Bacillus pumilus: one gene and its partner. Each later gene encodes a partner of the first gene's protein in a complex. Links are inferred from orthologs where the notes say so. Each region holds a gene or a part of one and is shown on either strand. Other genes may lie near its edges.

Region 1 (8,856 bases):
AATCGCTAAAAATGGCTTCATGTCCTGCGTCGCAAGCCCAGCTGCCATTGTGGCTGCATGCTGCTCGGCAATTCCTACATCAAACATCCGCTCTGGAAATTCCTTCGCAAAGCCTTCAAGCTTTGAACCAACAGGCATCGCAGGCGTGATCGCAACAATCCGCTCATCTTCCCGTGCCAGCTTTCTGACCGTTTCACTGACGAGACCACTCCAAGACGGAGCTGCTGCTGCCGGTTTTACAAAATCACCGGTATCGATTTTGTATGGACCCGTACCGTGCCAAGTCCCGATTTTATCGGATTCTGCCGGCTGGTAGCCTTTTCCTTTTTTCGTGATGACATGCAGAAGAACTGGACCTTTTGTTTTCTTTGCATATTCAAGATTTTCAAAAAGATCTTCATACGAATGTCCATCGACAGGACCTAAGTAAGTAAATCCCATTTCCTCAAAAAACATGCCAGATACAAGTAAATATTTGAGGCTGTCTTTGATCCGCTCTGCTGTAGCAGCAAGCTTTCCGCCTACGGCTGGAATGCGCTTGAATAAATATTCGAGTTCGTCCTTTACCCATTGGTATTTGCCAGCTGTGCGCAATCTGCCAAGCATTGTGTGAATCGCACCGACGTTTGGTGCGATACTCATTTCATTGTCGTTTAGGATCACTATCATATCTTTCTTTTCATCACCGATATGATTCAAGGCTTCCAGCGCCATACCTCCGGTTAGTGCGCCGTCTCCGATAATAGGCAGAATATATTCATCTGTCCCTTTGATATCCCGCGCTGCCGCCATACCCATCGCGCCAGATAACGAGGTGGAACTGTGACCTGTCTCCCAAACATCATGCTCGCTTTCATTTCGTTTAGGAAAACCGCAAAGCCCTTTATATTGACGAAGTGTATCAAACTCCGCCCCTCTTCCCGTTAACAGCTTATGAACGTAAGACTGATGTCCAACATCCCAGAGAAATTTGTCTTTTGGGCTGTCAAATACTTTATGAAGCGCAACAGTCAGTTCAACGACTCCCAGGTTCGGACCGATATGCCCGCCAGAGTTAGCTAAGGACTCAATTAAAAACATGCGAATGTCAGCACTAAGCTCCTCTAATTCTGCATTTGACATTCCTTTTAGAAACGTTGGATTTTTTATTGATAAAAGATCCAATTAGGATCAACTCGCTTTCAACAAAATTTCTATATACATATATAATGCCTTATTCCTTTGAAAACCAATGCGGAATAAGAGTTGTCTCATCATGATAAACTGTTTACAGTTTACCACAATTGCTCGAGGACCCTCAAATCTAGGCTGTTTTTAATGATCTCTTGAGGCAATCAGATCACATAAATCATGCAGCAATTGCTGCTCTAATTGAAGATTTGAGACAATTTCTTTTGCACGTGTGATGTGCTCATGCAGTTTTTCTTTTGCTCCTGAAAGCGTTAATAAAGAAGGATATGTCGACTTTTCATTTGCTGTATCAGAGCCGACCCGTTTTCCGATTTTCTCTTCGCTTCCTTCGAGATCTAAAATGTCATCACGGATTTGAAACGCAATGCCAATATGATAGCTGAATTCCCTTAGCTTTTCGATATCGTCATCTGATGCTCCTGCCAGCATTGCACCTGCTGCGACGCTGAACGTAAGAAGCTTTCCTGTTTTACGGGCGTGAATGGATTCGAGTTCAGCAAGCGATACTTGTTTTTGCTCTGCTTCCATGTCGTCAAATTGACCGCCAACCATTCCTAGTGCACCTGCTGACTTTACAAGCTCATCCACAATTCTGAGCTTTTTGTCAGCTGAGACGCTGCTAGACAGCTGTGATGTAATCAGGCGGAAGCTTTCTGTTAAAAGGGCATCACCTGCGAGAACCGCTGTTGCTTCTCCGTACACTTTATGATTTGTCGGTATTCCTCTGCGAAGGTCATCGTCGTCCATGCAAGGAAGGTCGTCATGTATCAATGAATACGTATGAATCATCTCAACTGCACAGCCGACAGGTATACCGTCTTCTTCGTTTTTACCGTAGGCATGTAATAGAGCAAGAACGAGAACAGGTCGAAGCCTTTTCCCGCCCGCTTTAAGAGAATAGAGCATAGAAGATTTCAGGTCTTCTGGAATCGTCAATTCCTGAACATATGTAAATAAATAATCTTCAATGACCTGTTTTCGTGTTGTTAAAAATTCATTTAAATTACTTGTCACCAGCATCTGCCTCCTTCACTGAGAAGGGAGCCAGCTCACCGTCCTCTTTTAAAATGAAATCCATTTGCTTTTCAACATGCTGTAATTTTTCATGACAAAGCTTCGAAAGGGTCATGCCTTCTTGGAAATAATGAATGGCCTGTTCAAGTGGTACATCTCCTTCTTCGAGCTTTCCCACAATCTCCTCAAGACCTTTCATCGCCTCTTCAAATGTCATTTGTTCTTCTTTTTGTTTATTGGATTCTGTCATGATGATTGCCCCTCCTTCTCAATAACCTCACAAATCAGACGTCCATCCTTCATCGTGATGGTCAGCTGATCTTTCGTCTCTACTTGGTTCACACTTTTTATCAGTTCATCTTCTTTATAGGCTAAACTGTAGCCTCTTTCCATCACTTGAAGTGGATTTAATGCATTTAGTTTACCAAGAACCGATTGGAACTGCGAATGAATTGTTTTCATTTGCACATTCATGCTGCGGATGAGCTGTTCTGTTTCATTGGCGTGGCGTTTTTTCGCCTGAAGCAGCTGCTCTTTAGGATGAAGCGGCTTCAGCCTGTAAGTCTGGCGGTCTAGTTGACTGCGCTTTTGCTCAATTTGTCTCGTCAGCTGTTTTTGAAAACGGTCAAATACCAAATCGAATTGCTGCTCTTTTTGCTCCTGTAATCGTTTTGGAAAACGGAAGGCATAAGAGGATTGCAGCGCCACAAGACGGTCCTTCGCTTGTGAGGTTCGATTCTTTACGGCTCTTGTTAGCCGTATATCGATTGATTTGATTCGTTCAATTAAATCGGTCGTGCTTGGAACAGCTAACTCGGCTGCTCCTGTTGGTGTGGGTGCTCTCATGTCTGCAGTGAAATCACTGATCGTAAAGTCTGTTTCGTGCCCAACTGCAGATATGATTGGAATGTCTGATGCGAAGATAGCCCTTGCGACAGCTTCTTCATTAAAGGCCCAAAGTTCTTCAATCGAACCGCCTCCTCTTCCGACAATCAAGACATCACAGAGCTGTTTTTCATTTGCTTCCTGGATCCGTTCTACGATTGAACGGGTCGCATGTTCACCTTGAACGAGCGCCGGAAGCACAATGATTTTCGCCTGTTGATAGCGCCGATTGATGGTCGTAATGACATCTCGAACAGCTGCTCCTGTTGGAGACGTAATCACACCAACAACTTCTGGATATTCAGGAATTGTTTTTTTATAGCGCGCATCAAATAAGCCTTCACTTGCCAGCTTTTTCTTCAGCTCTTCATAAGCAAGATGAAGAGCACCAACACCATCAGGCTGCATTTCTTTTGCATATAATTGATAATTTCCGCTTGGTTCATATACTTGAATCCCGCCTCGTACAAACACCTTCATTCCGCTCTTAGGTGAAAAAGGCAGCTTAGACGCAGAGCGCTGGAACATGACAGCTTGCATGCGTGCGTTTTCGTCTTTTAAGGTGAAGTACACATGTCCTCTTGAATGAATCTTTACATTGGATAGCTCACCTTTGATCCAAATATCTTCTAAATGCGGATCAACATCAAATTTTCTTTTTATGTATTTTGTAAGGGCTGTGACCGTCACAAAGGCTTTTTCACTCATGACGTATTCCTCCTCTTCAAAAACGCACATTCATCCACCAGCAGCATGCAGGTGGATGAATGGATAAAGCTTATGCTAATGTACGTTTTGCTGATTTAACCGTATTATGTGCAAGCATCGTAATCGTCATTGGACCGACTCCGCCAGGGACTGGTGTGATATAAGAAGCTTTTTCTTTTGCCTCTTCAAAATCAACATCTCCAACAAGCTTCCCAGAATCCAAACGATTGACTCCTACATCGATAACAATAGCGCCTTCTTTAATTTGGTCAGCTTTAATAAAGTTTGCTCGACCGACGGCAACAACTAAAATGTCCGCTTTTAACGTATGTTCTGAAATATTCGCTGTTCTTGAATGGCAGTAAGTAACCGTTGCGTTTTCGTTTAACAGCAATTGCCCTACTGGTTTGCCGACAATATTGCTGCGTCCGACAACAACGACTTCTTTTCCAGAAAGATTAACACCCGTTTTGTTTAGTAATTCAACAATACCTGCTGGTGTACATGGAAGGAATGTGTCCTCCCCAAGGAGCATTTTCCCGATATTCAATGGATGGAAACCATCAACATCTTTTTCAGGTGAAATACGTTCAATAACGGCTTTTTCAGAAATATGTTTTGGCAGTGGAAGCTGAACAAGAATCCCGTGGAATTGGTCGTTTGCATTGTACTGATCAATCAGCTGAAGCAATTCTTCTTCTGTTAAAGAAGCTTCTAAATGATCAAGCTGGAAATGCATCCCCATTGCTTCTGCTGCTTTCTTCTTCCCGCGTACGTAAGAAAGTGAAGCCGGATCATCACCGATTAGAATAACGGCAAGACCAGGTGTGACACCTTTTTGTTTTAGCTCTTCTACTTCTTTTGCTAATTGCTCACGCTTTTCTTTTGCTGTTTCTTTCCCATCGATGATTGTTGCTGTCATGTCGAATCCTCCTATTGCTGCTTTAGGTCGTTTTTAATGTTTGAAAGTACACCATTTACAAATTTCGGTGCTTTATCATCACCGAATAATTTGGCCAGTTCAATCGCTTCATTCATCGAAACACTAAGCGGGATATCTTCTTGATACACCATCTCGTACACAGACAGCCTTAAAATGGCTCTGTCTACGTTTGCAATACGATCGAGTTTCCAATTCACTAGATGCTGTGAAATCATGTCATCGAGCTTGTCCTTTTGTTCAAGCACACCGAAAACCAGTTCCTCGAAAAAAGGATCTGATTCTTGTTCATCCAGCGCATGTGTAATGGCCTCTTTCGGATCAATATTGCTCACATCAATTTGAAATAATGTTTGTAGCGCCTTTTCTCTTGCAGTTCTTCTTTTCATTATTTACTCCTTTAACCACTTTATCCGCTTGTCGTTAAGCCATACAGAGATCATAACATATTTTGCCCGTGGTCGCACCAAGATCCATGCGAGCTGTGACGAAAAACGAATCAATCAACGCGTGAGATCATTATTATTCGGAAATGACCCAAAAATGGGCTTTAAAAAACCAAAGAGGCAATGCCTCCTTGGTTTCACTTGAACTCTTTTTTTACATTTCTTGATCTACTTCAGCCTCAGATGCTTTAGTATCAAATTGAATACCAACGACATGAATATTGATTTCATTAATCGTCAAGGCAGTCATGTTCAAAAGAGTTTGACGGATATTTTCTTGGACAGCAGTGGATACCTTTGGAATGGATAGGCCAAATTGAACCACACAGTATACATCGATTGTGATGCCTTCATCAGAGACATCTACTTTCACACCTTTACGGTGATTTTTCTTACCAAAGCGTTCTGCTACATCAGCAGCGAAATTGCCGCGCATTTCGGCAATGCCTTCGACTTCTGAAGCGGCGATCCCAGCAATGACCTCAATCACTTCTGGTGCAATTTGCACTTTTCCCAATTGATCTTCATCAAGGTTCATTTCAAGCAAATTGTTTTCTGACACGATCATTCACCTCCGAAAGCTATGATTATTTCATGATTTGGTATGTTTCTAAAAACTTCGTATTAAAATTACCGCTCACAAATGTTTCATGCTCAAGCAATCTTAGATGGAATGGGATCGTTGTGTAGACTCCTTCAATGACGAATTCTTGAAGCGCGCGTTTCATTCTCGCAATCGCTTCTTCTCTCGTCTTACCATATGTGATCACCTTTGCAATCATACTATCGTAATATGGCGGAATCACATAGCCCGGATAAGCGGCAGAATCAACACGTACTCCTAGACCGCCTGGCGGAAGATACATTTTAATTTCACCAGCTGATGGCATGAAGTTTTTCTCTGGGTTCTCTGCATTAATACGGCATTCGATCGCCCATCCTGCATATACGACATCCTCTTGTGTAAGAGAAAGTTTTTCACCTGATGCAACTTTAATTTGTTCTTTGATCAGGTCAACACCTGTGACCATTTCTGTTACAGGATGCTCTACTTGAATACGGGTATTCATTTCCATGAAGTAGAATTTCTCTTCATTATAATCATAAATGAATTCGACCGTTCCAGCACCAGTGTATTCAACAGCTTCTGCTGCTTTTACGGCTGCTTCACCCATTTGCTCACGGATGTCTGCATTCAGCGCTGGTGATGGCGTTTCTTCAAGAAGCTTTTGCATTCTTCTTTGGATCGAGCAATCACGCTCTCCTAAGTGAATGGTATGGCCATGCTGATCTGCAAGCACCTGGATTTCCACGTGTCTAAAGTCTTCAATGAACTTCTCTAAATAGACGCCAGGGTTACCAAAGTTTTGCGCTGCTTCCTGCTGCGTGATGGTGACACCATTAATGAGCTCTTCTTCGGTACGAGCCACACGGATTCCTTTACCGCCTCCGCCTGCGGTTGCTTTAATAATGACAGGATACCCAATACTTGCTGCTGTTGAAACAGCATCATCAAGATCTTTTACAATTCCTTGAGAACCAGGAACAATCGGAACCCCGGCATCTTTCATTGTTTCCCTTGCGACATCTTTCGTTCCCATTTTGGAAATCGCTGACGCAGTTGGCCCAACAAAGATGACATTGCATTCCTCGCAAAGCTCTGCAAAGTCTGCATTTTCAGCAAGGAAGCCGTATCCTGGATGGATGGCATCTGTCCCTGTTAATTTTGCTACACTGACAATATTCGTGACATTTAAATAACTATCTTTTGAAGCAGTCGGTCCGATGCAATATGCTTCATCAGCCATTTGAACATGAAGCGCATCGCGATCCGCTTCAGAAAATACCGCAACTGTTTCAATTCCAAGCTCTTTACAAGCGCGGATAATTCTAACTGCGATTTCTCCTCTGTTTGCAATTAATAGCTTTTTAATCATGATCGTACTCCTTACTCTGCTTTCACTAGAAAGAGGGGTTGTCCGAATTCTACAAGCTGACCGTTCTCAGCTAATACTTCGACGATTTCACCTTTTACTTCTGCTTCGATTTCATTAAACAGTTTCATCGCTTCTACGATGCACACAACTGTGTTTTCCTTCACCTTAGAACCTGTTGTCACGTATGGACCTGCTTCTGGTGAAGATGAAGCATAAAATGTGCCAACCATTGGGGATGTGATTTTATGCAGATTTTCAGACGCAGCTGCCTCTTGTGCAGGGGCTTCGGTCTGAGCTGGAGCTTGTGCTTTAGGAGCTTGTTGAGCTGGAGCTGCTTGGACAGGAGCCACTGGTGCCGCAACTTGCTGAACGACTTCTTTATTTTTCTTCAGTTTGATTTTTGCACCTTCGTTTTCGTACGTAAATTCATCAATTGTAGATTCGTCAATTAATTTAATCAGTTCATGAATTTCTTCAATTTTTAACATGGATTTGCACCCCTATGTATGGATTTATCTTTTTCTTATAGGCTAGTACTAAAAGTACATACTATAACCATCTTACAGGAGGATTTCAATGAATTCAACTACTATTGTGGCGAAGCGCCTCCCGAAAGCACCTTGGAGGGGGCGCCAAACCGCATCAAAAAACGCCCTTTTCGGCAAAGGGCGCCTGTTCATTTTTTATTGATTGGAGGGCTCAAAAGTGACAGCTACGTTATCAAGACCTCTCATTTCTTTTGTGACCATATCAATAATATCGGCCGCTTGGGACTTTGATTTTTTGTCAGAACGAACCGTGATGCTCACTTTATCTCCCTCTGCACTCACTAGCGCATCTTTATATCCTTTTGTTTTAATTAAGGTTTCGAGCTGACGCTCCGTTCCTTCTGCCTCACTAAGCGCTGTCATTTGATCATACGCTTCACTTTTTTCTTGTGCTGTTGCATCATCACTGGATACGATTTCGTTGAACTCTTCGCGCTGTTTGCTTCGTTTATCTTCAAGCTCTAATCTGTATGTTGTAAAAAGCTCATCGTCTGTTTGCTCCGACACAGCCTTTCCTTCTTCACCGCTTGTTTCGATATCCTCTTGTTTGCCATTTGTTTCTTTGTCAGTGGACTTCTCATCAGTGCCTTTTTCCGTTCCTTTGTCCGTCCCTTTTTCTGTTTCAGTCTTTTTCTCTTCCGTTCCTTTTGATTTCATATCTTCTACTGTCACTGCATTTTCACCTTGTGGAGACATGATATAGTACACACTTAAGACGACAACTAAACTTAGCATCGTTAATAGCCAAACCGTTTGTTTTTTTAACATCATTCCGAATCCTCCTTGATTTTTTTAGGGGCAACAGCCACTCTATGGCTCGGTACATCAAGCACTCGTGTAACCGCTTCAATGATGGTTTTCTTTATTTGAACGTTGTCTACTCCTTGAGCAACAACGAGGACACCTCGAATATCTGGTTTTTTCGTTTGAACCACTACAGGTGTTTCTTCATTGCCATTTTTGATGATGACGATTTCTTCTTCTTTTGTTTGATCAGTGACACTTCGCACGCCGCCTTCTTTATCAGTTTCCTCGGTCGTTGTGCTTTTATTGGATTTGTTTTTTTCAAACACTTTTAAAGAAGTTGCGTCTACATTGACCACAATCGATACATCCTCAACGCCAATGATGGTCTCTAAAATTTCTTTCAGCTGATTTTCGTATTCTTGCTCCACATCCTCAATCGA
Region 2 (8,919 bases), 2.0 Mb from region 1 along the record:
TTCTTCACATTAAGCGATCTTACTTACCAGTTTTTCCTTCTTTACGGCGAACGAATTCACCTTCGTAACGAATTCCTTTACCTTTGTAAGGCTCTGGAGAACGGACAGCGCGGATGTTAGAAGCTAGAGCTCCCACACGCTCTTTATCGATACCTTTAATGACTACTTTCGTTTGAGATGGAACTTCGACTTCAACTCCAGCCTCAGGAACGATTTCAACTGGATGAGAGTATCCAACGTTAAGAACAAGTTTGTTTCCAGATTTAGCTGCACGGTAACCGACACCGATAAGTTCTAAACCTCTTTCGAAACCTTTAGATACACCTTCAACCATGTTTGCAATTAAGCTACGTGTTGTACCATGTAAAGCACGGTGTTCTTTATGATCAGACGGACGGCTTACAGTTAAGACGCTGTCCTCAATTTTAATTTCCATATCAGGGTGAAATGTACGAGTTAGTTCACCTTTTGGTCCCTTTACTGTCACTGTGTTATCGTTGTTTGTCACAGTAACTCCTGAAGGGATCTCGATTAGTTTTTTACCTATACGAGACATACCAAGCACCTCCATTCATCTTAAACTTTTTTTACCATACGTAAGCAAGTACTTCTCCACCAGCTTGTTTAGCACGGGCTTCTTTGTCCGATAAAACACCTTGTGATGTAGAAATAATTGCGATTCCAAGTCCGTTAAGTACACGTGGTACTTCATTTGATTTCGCATATACACGTAAACCAGGTTTACTGATTCTTTTTAGACCAGTGATAACACGCTCGTTGTTTTGGCCATATTTAAGGAACATACGGATAATTCCTTGTTTGCTGTCTTCAACATATTCAACGTCACGGATAAAACCTTCACGCTTTAAGATTTCAGCAATTTCTCTTTTGATTTTTGAAGCCGGTACTTCTAGCTTCTCATGACGTACCATGTTCGCATTGCGAATACGAGTCAGCAAATCTGCAATCGGATCTGTCATAACCATTATTTAATAACCTCCTTCCCATTTATGGGGATTACCAGCTGGCTTTTTTAACGCCAGGAATTTGTCCTTTATATGCAAGTTCGCGGAAACAAATACGGCAAAGTTTAAACTTGCGAATTACTGAATGTGGACGTCCACAACGTTCGCAGCGCGTATACTCTTGAACTTTAAACTTTTGTTTGCGTTGTTGTTTCGCAATCATAGACTTTTTAGCCACGATTTCGCCTCCCTTTCATTGATTATTTCTGGAACGGCATACCTACTTGAGTTAATAACTCACGTGCTTCTTCGTCCGTATTGGCAGTCGTAACGATAACGATATCCATACCACGGACTTTTGTTACTTTATCGTAATCAATTTCTGGGAAGATTAACTGTTCTTTAATACCAAGCGTGTAGTTTCCACGACCGTCGAAAGATTTCTTAGAAATCCCGCGGAAGTCACGTACACGTGGTAAAGATACAGAAATAAGTTTATCAAGGAAATCGTACATGCGCTCTCCGCGAAGTGTTACTTTCGCACCGATTGGCATTCCTTCACGTAGACGGAATCCAGCAATAGACTTCTTCGCACGAGTAACGACAGGTTTTTGACCAGCGATAAACGTTAATTCTTCAACAGCAGTATCGATTGCTTTAGCGTTTTGAACAGCGTCACCAACACCCATGTTGATCACGATTTTTTCGATTTTTGGCACTTGCATTACTGATTTGTATTCAAACTTAGAAACTAATGCAGGTGTAATTTCTTTTACATACTTTTCTTTAAGGCGGTTCATGAGAAAGACCTCCCTTCCTTATTTACTATTTATCTAGAACTTGCCCAGACTTTTTCGCTACACGGACTTTCTTTCCGTCCTCAACTTTATACCCAACACGTGTCACTTCACCCGTTTTAGGATCAAGCGGCATTACGTTTGATACGTGGATCGGCGCTTCTTGTTCAGAAATTCCGCCTTGAGGGTTAGCTTGGGTTGGTTTAGAGTGTTTTTTCACAAGGTTAATACCTTCTACTAAAACACGGTCATTCTTAGGGAAAGCAGCAAGGATGACTCCTTGTTTACCTTTATCTTTACCAGAGATAACCACTACTTTATCGCCCTTTTTAACATGCATTTAATCGCACCTCCTTGAGTCGCGGATTGTATTCATTAAAGTACTTCTGGTGCTAGAGAAACAATTTTCATATAGTTGTTTTCACGAAGTTCACGTGCTACTGGTCCGAAGATACGAGTTCCACGCGGGCTCTTGTCGTCACGGATAATGACACATGCATTTTCATCGAAACTGATGTAAGATCCATCGTTTCTGCGAGCTCCGCTCTTTGTACGAACGATAACTGCTTTCACAACTTCACCTTTTTTGACAACGCCTCCTGGTGTTGCTTGTTTAACCGTACAAACAATGACATCACCGATGTTAGCCGTCTTACGTCCAGAGCCACCAAGAACTTTAATCGTTAGTACTTCGCGTGCGCCAGAGTTGTCAGCTACTTTTAAACGAGTCTCCTGTTGAATCATTAATGTTACCTCCTTTCGGAAAAAGAAATCCGAACTTTATTAGATAATAACGGCTTCTTCGACAACTTCAACTAGACGAAAGCGTTTAGTCGCAGATAAAGGACGAGTTTCCATGACCTTTACGATGTCTCCGATTTTTGCTTGGTTGTTTTCATCATGTGCTTTGAACTTCTTAGAGTATCTTACACGTTTGCCATAAAGTGAATGCTTTTTGTATGTTTCAACTACAACAGTGATGGTTTTATCCATTTTGTCAGAAACAACACGACCTTGATACACTTTACGTTGGTTACGTTCGCTCATGTTTGCGGGGCCTCCCCTCTAATTATTATTTATTAGCAGCGATTTCTCTTTGACGAATCACAGTTTTCATGCGTGCGATTGATTTACGCACTTCACGAATGCGAGCAGTGTTTTCAAGCTGCCCAGTCGCTAATTGGAAACGAAGATTGAAAAGTTCTTCTTTAAGAGACTTTACTTTTTGTTCAATTTCAGCAGTGGTAAGGTCACGAATTTCATTAGCTTTCATTTGATTCACCACCAATTTCTTCACGTTTTACGAACTTCGTTTTAATTGGCAATTTGTGAGATGCAAGACGAAGAGCTTCACGAGCAACTTCTTCAGACACACCAGAAATTTCAAATAAAACTTTGCCCGGTTTTACTACAGCTACCCATCCTTCTGGAGCACCTTTACCGGAACCCATGCGGACTTCTAGAGGTTTAGCTGTGTATGGCTTAGAAGGGAAAATTTTAATCCAAACTTTACCGCCACGTTTCATGTAACGAGTCATAGCAATACGAGCAGCTTCGATTTGACGGTTCGTGATCCAAGAAGCTTCAAGAGCTTGGATACCGTACTCACCGAAATGTACTTCAGTGCCACCTTTTGCACGACCACGCATTTTCCCACGATGTTCTCTGCGATACTTCACGCGTTTTGGCAATAACATATTATTTTCCTCCTTCCGCAGTATTCTTCTTAGTTGGAAGGACTTCTCCACGATAGATCCATACTTTTACGCCAAGCTTACCATAAGTAGTGTCAGCTTCAGCAGTAGCATAGTCGATGTCAGCACGAAGTGTGTGCAACGGAACAGTACCTTCACTGTAATATTCAGAACGAGCAATATCTGCACCGCCAAGACGACCAGAAACCATTGTTTTGATTCCTTGTGCTCCAGCACGCATTGTGCGTTGGATTGTTTGTTTTTGTGCACGACGGAATGAAATACGATTTTCAAGTTGACGAGCGATGTTTTCAGCAACTAGCTGAGCATCAAGATCTGCTCTCTTGATTTCAAGAATGTTGATGTGTACACGTTTGCCAGTTAGGCTGTTAAGAGCTTTACGAAGTGCTTCAACTTCAGATCCGCCTTTACCAATTACCATACCTGGTTTAGCCGTGTGGATTGTGATATTTACGCGGTTTGCAGCACGTTCGATTTCTACTTTAGAAACAGACGCGTCAGACAAACGCTTGCTGATGAATTCACGGATTTTCAAGTCTTCATGTAAGAAGTCAGCGTAATCTTTTCCTGCGAACCATTTAGATTCCCAATCACGAATGACGCCAATACGAAGACCTACTGGATTTACCTTTTGACCCACGGATTATCCCTCCTTCTTTTCTGATACAACGATTGTAATGTGGCTAGTACGTTTGTTAATTGCGCTCGCACGACCCATAGCACGTGGACGGAATCTCTTAAGTGTTGGACCTTCGTCAACGAATGCTTGAGTAATCACTAGGCTGTTAGCGTCCAACTCGTAGTTGTGCTCAGCGTTTGCGATAGCAGATTTTAATACTTTTTCAATAATTGGTGAAGCAGCCTTAGGTGTAAGGTTTAAGATAGAAACTGCTTCTCCTACTTGCTTACCTCGGATCAGGTCCATTACTAGACGTGCTTTACGAGGAGCAATACGGACTGTTCTTGCGACAGCTTTAGCTTGCATTTAAAAGCCTCCTCTCATTAGCGTCTTGTTTTTTTATCGTCACTAGCATGACCTTTGTAAGTACGGCTTGGTGCGAATTCGCCCAATTTGTGACCTACCATATCTTCAGAAATGAAAACAGGTACATGTTTGCGTCCGTCATAGACAGCGATTGTGTGACCGATGAATTGTGGGAAAATTGTAGAACGACGAGACCAAGTTTTTACGACTTGCTTTTTGTCAGTTTCATTCAATTTCTCGACTTTAGCCATCAAATGATCATCAACAAATGGTCCTTTTTTTAAGCTGCGAGCCATTGTGGAACCTCCCTTCGTGATTGAACTACGGTCCTAAATGAACCGTAGACAACCCCGTTACTTGTTTTTACGACGACGTACAATGAATTTATCAGACTTGTTGGTTTTCTTACGAGTCTTGAATCCAAGAGTCGGTTTACCCCATGGAGACATTGGTGATTTACGTCCGATTGGAGCGCGTCCTTCACCACCACCGTGTGGGTGATCGTTAGGGTTCATTACAGAACCACGAACTGTTGGGCGTACGCCTTTCCAGCGAGAACGTCCAGCTTTACCGATGTTAATTAATTCGTGTTGCTCGTTTCCAACTTGACCGATAGTCGCACGGCAAGCAGAAAGAATCATGCGAACTTCTCCTGAGTTCAAACGTACAAGAACGTATTTACCTTCTTTACCAAGAACTTGAGCAGAAGTACCAGCAGAACGAACTAATTGTCCACCTTTACCTGGTTTTAATTCAATGTTATGCACAACTGTACCAACTGGGATGTTGATAAGTGGAAGAGCATTACCTGGTTTGATGTCAGCTTCTGGTCCAGAAGTAACTTCAGTACCAACTTGGATTCCTTTCGGAGCAAGAATGTAACGTTTCTCACCATCTGCATAGTTTACAAGAGCGATGTTCGCTGAACGGTTTGGATCATACTCGATTGTAGCAACGCGTCCAGGTATACCGTCTTTATCACGCTTAAAGTCGATGATACGGTATTGACGTTTATGACCGCCACCTTGATGACGAACAGTCAATCTACCTTGGTTGTTACGTCCGCCTTTTCTGTGAAGCGGTGCAAGCAACGATTTTTCTGGTTTGTCAGTCGTGATTTCAGCAAAATCTGAAGTAGTCATGCCACGACGACCATTACTGGTTGGTTTATACTTTTTAATCGCCATTTTGAATTTCCCTCCTTCTTTTTAAGATTTACGCTTCAAAAATTTCGATTTCTTTGCTGTCAGCAGTTAATTTCACGATCGCTTTTCTGCGACGGCTAGTCATACCAGTGTAGCGTCCAACGCGTTTAGATTTTCCTTTGTAGTTTTGAACGTTGACTTTCTCAACTTTCACTCCAAAGATTTCTTCAACAGCGTCTTTCACTTCTGTTTTGTTAGCTCTGACATCAACTTCGAACGTGTACTTCTTCTCTGTCATTAGATCAGCAGAACGTTCAGTAATGATAGGGCGCTTTAGAACATCACGAGGATCTTTCATTATGCAAGTCCCTCCTCTACTTTTTCAACCGCTGCTTTAGTGATCAGAAGTTTGTCGTGGTTGACAACGTCAAGAACGTTGATACCGTTAGCTTCAACAACTGTTACTCCAGGGATGTTACGAGCAGATAAAGCAACTGTTTCGTTTGCATCCGCAGTGACGATCAACGCTTTCTTCTCAACAGATAATCCTTTAAGGATGCCTGCGAATTCTTTCGTTTTCACTGCATCAAGAGTCAAATCTTCAAGAACGATGATGTTGTTGTCGATTACTTTAGAAGACAATACTGACTTGATAGCCAAGCGGCGAACTTTTTTAGGTAATTTATATGAATAACTGCGTGGTGTTGGACCGAATACGATACCGCCTCCGCGCCATTGTGGTGAACGAATAGAACCTTGACGAGCACGACCTGTACCCTTCTGTCTCCAAGGCTTACGACCTCCGCCACGTACTTCAGAACGAGTTTTTACTTTATGAGTTCCTTGACGTAAGGAAGCTCTTTGCATAAGAATAGCATCGAATACTACGCTTTCGTTTGGCTCGATTCCAAACACAGAAGCGTTTAATTCGATTTCACCGTTAGTAGAACCGTTTTGGTTAAATAATGCTACTTTTGGCATGACTTGTTTCCTCCTTTCCTAAGAGAGTTATTTAGATTTAACTGCACTCTTTACAGTTACTAGAGATTTTTTAGCTCCTGGTACATTTCCTTTGATCAATAGAAGATTGCGTTCTGCATCAACTTTAACGATCTCAAGGTTTTGGACAGTGATTTGCTCTCCGCCCATACGACCTGGAAGAAGTTTACCTTTGAATACTCGGTTTGGATCAACAGGTCCCATTGAACCAGGACGACGGTGGTAACGTGAACCGTGAGTCATTGGTCCGCGTGATTGTCCGTGGCGCTTGATAGCCCCTTGGAATCCTTTACCTTTTGATGTTCCTGTTACATCTACGATATCTCCATTTGCGAAAATATCAACTTTGACTTCCTGACCAACTTCATACGCATCTAACTCCGCACCGCGTAATTCTTTTACGAAGCGCTTAGGAGCAGTTTCCGCTTTAGCAACGTGGCCCTTCTCTGGTTTGTTAGAAAGCTTTTCACGTTTGTCGTCAAAACCGATTTGGATTGCTTCATAGCCATCCGTGTCAGTAGTCTTCTTTTGAAGAACAACGTTAGCAGCAGCCTCAACAACAGTTACAGGGATAAGATCACCGTTTTCTGCGAATACTTGCGTCATACCAATTTTTCTACCTAAGATTCCTTTGGTCATTAGTCACACCTCCTATAATATGTGTTTTCTATTTGAATTAAAGTTTGATTTCGATATCTACACCAGATGGTAAATCTAAACGCATAAGTGCATCAACTGTTTGTGGAGTTGGATTCACGATGTCGATTAGACGTTTGTGAGTACGCATCTCAAATTGCTCACGAGAATCTTTGTACTTATGCACCGCACGAAGGATTGTGTAAACTGATTTTTCAGTTGGAAGCGGGATTGGACCAGATACACTAGCACCAGAACGCTTAGCCGTTTCAACAATCTTCTCAGCAGATTGATCAAGAATTCTATGATCATATGCTTTTAAACGAATACGAATTTTTTGTTTTGCCATTATTTTCCCTCCTTTTCGCCTACTTACGTTAGACAGTTCTCCGTGAGAAAAACCTGATCACCTTGCCATGGCAAAGCGGCCGGGTGTGTCAGCAACCTCTCACTTCATCGCAGTCAAAGACCAACATGCACTATTGTACCAAATTGGCCTGCGTGTTGCAATAATAAATCGGATAAATTTATGATTTGCACACTTTTCATATTATACAGGGGTTCAGCCTATAAATCAAGCTTTCCCTGAAGATGATGTACAGCAGTCTTTTTTATGGTACGGATAAATTCTTCTGGTTCTTCTAGATGCGGGGAATGTGCAGATTCTTTAAAGGTGAACCATTCTTTGATTGGTGCTGTTAATTGATCAACATATGGTTTTGATACAGCAGCTGGTGTAATCATGTCATATGCGCCAATGATAAAGTAGCAAGGTATTAATATAGTAGAAACTCGGTATTCAATGCTCTCATTCATCAATTCATCCCATAGCATGTCCTGACTAAACTTCTGTCCTTTAAGGAACTTCCACTTATCTTTCAGCTGATATTCCTTACTAAAAAGAAATCCGCGCAGCATTTGAATAAGCGGCCTCCACCTATGTGTGAGACCTACGCTTCCGACCTCTTTATAGAGAGAGAACAGAGCATGAGCTGATATTCGTTTCCACGGAGGAGGCGTCAGTAATCGCAGGCACCAAGTAAACATCCGATTCCGATGGTATTTCTCCAAAAGGAGCTCGTACGACACAATATCTTCTTTTAATACATCTACTACCTGACTAATTCCATAATAAGCATGATATAGATCTGGACGCTTATGTACTGCTTGTATGGCGATTAATGATCCCCATGAATATCCTGCGATGTACAATTTTGATTGACCTAGATATGAAAGGACTTTCTCTGTCAGTTCAATCGTATCTTCAATAAATTGCTGAATGGTCATGGAAGTATCGGGAAGATTCTTTTGATAGGAAAGTCCTGCACCTCGCTGATCCCAATGAACTACTGTAAAATCTTGATTAAGTTCCTCATGAAACGAGTCGATATAGCTGATTTGAGCGGAGCCGGGCCCACCGTGTAAAAATAAAAGAACAGGCTTCGCTTCATTTGTGTGATCTTCTTTGATCATAATCCATTGGTCAACCCCGCCGATTAACCATTTCTTCAAATATATCTTCGTCATTCCAGTGATCCTCTCGGTTCCAATTAGATTCTATAGCTTATAGTAGCCGTTCTGATCTGGAAAAGCAAAAAAAGAGACCCTTTTGCAAGGAGTCTCTTTTATATGTTTTATTACTTAATGATAGTTGAAACGACGCCAGAACCTACAGTA

What was found.
Region 2: the proteins of nusB (region 1) and rpsJ are in contact, whole or in part, in a solved structure (PDB 3D3B), measured with the Escherichia coli proteins. The link is inferred for Bacillus pumilus from one-to-one orthologs.

Annotation. Positions count from the first base shown.
Region 1 is NZ_CP046128.1:2,114,646-2,123,501, forward strand. The notes cover bases 3,430-6,348. They hold nusB (transcription antitermination factor NusB), read right to left. Parts: upstream 5,128-6,348; coding sequence 4,732-5,127; downstream 3,430-4,731. Other genes in these bases: xseA (exodeoxyribonuclease VII large subunit), read right to left, coding at 3,430-3,798; folD (bifunctional methylenetetrahydrofolate dehydrogenase/methenyltetrahydrofolate cyclohydrolase FolD), read right to left, coding at 3,869-4,720; GKC25_RS10635 (Asp23/Gls24 family envelope stress response protein), read right to left, coding at 5,339-5,746; accC (acetyl-CoA carboxylase biotin carboxylase subunit), read right to left, coding at 5,772-6,348. Outside these bases: dxs (1-deoxy-D-xylulose-5-phosphate synthase), read right to left, coding at 1-1,164; GKC25_RS10610 (polyprenyl synthetase family protein), read right to left, coding at 1,315-2,211; GKC25_RS10615 (exodeoxyribonuclease VII small subunit), read right to left, coding at 2,195-2,455; more of xseA, read right to left, coding at 2,452-3,429; more of accC, read right to left, coding at 6,349-7,121; accB (acetyl-CoA carboxylase biotin carboxyl carrier protein), read right to left, coding at 7,133-7,609; GKC25_RS10650 (SpoIIIAH-like family protein), read right to left, coding at 7,805-8,437; spoIIIAG (stage III sporulation protein AG), read right to left, coding at 8,437-8,856. UniProt on the Escherichia coli protein: Part of the processive rRNA transcription and antitermination complex (rrnTAC). The complex forms an RNA-chaperone ring around the RNA exit tunnel of RNA polymerase (RNAP).
Region 2 is NZ_CP046128.1:137,289-146,207, reverse strand. The notes cover bases 5,938-8,919. They hold rpsJ (30S ribosomal protein S10), read right to left. Parts: upstream 7,592-8,919; coding sequence 7,283-7,591; downstream 5,938-7,282. Other genes in these bases: tuf (elongation factor Tu), read right to left, coding at 8,880-8,919; GKC25_RS00725 (alpha/beta fold hydrolase), read right to left, coding at 7,810-8,769; rplC (50S ribosomal protein L3), read right to left, coding at 6,616-7,245; rplD (50S ribosomal protein L4), read right to left, coding at 5,965-6,588; rplW (50S ribosomal protein L23), read right to left, coding at 5,938-5,965. Also shown: rplF (50S ribosomal protein L6), read right to left, coding at 20-556; rpsH (30S ribosomal protein S8), read right to left, coding at 588-986; rpsN (30S ribosomal protein S14), read right to left, coding at 1,018-1,203; rplE (50S ribosomal protein L5), read right to left, coding at 1,226-1,765; rplX (50S ribosomal protein L24), read right to left, coding at 1,791-2,102; rplN (50S ribosomal protein L14), read right to left, coding at 2,138-2,506; rpsQ (30S ribosomal protein S17), read right to left, coding at 2,546-2,809; rpmC (50S ribosomal protein L29), read right to left, coding at 2,835-3,035; rplP (50S ribosomal protein L16), read right to left, coding at 3,025-3,459; rpsC (30S ribosomal protein S3), read right to left, coding at 3,461-4,117; rplV (50S ribosomal protein L22), read right to left, coding at 4,121-4,462; rpsS (30S ribosomal protein S19), read right to left, coding at 4,480-4,758; rplB (50S ribosomal protein L2), read right to left, coding at 4,816-5,649; more of rplW, read right to left, coding at 5,678-5,937. UniProt on the Escherichia coli protein: Involved in the binding of tRNA to the ribosomes. Part of the processive rRNA transcription and antitermination complex (rrnTAC). The complex forms an RNA-chaperone ring around the RNA exit tunnel of RNA polymerase (RNAP).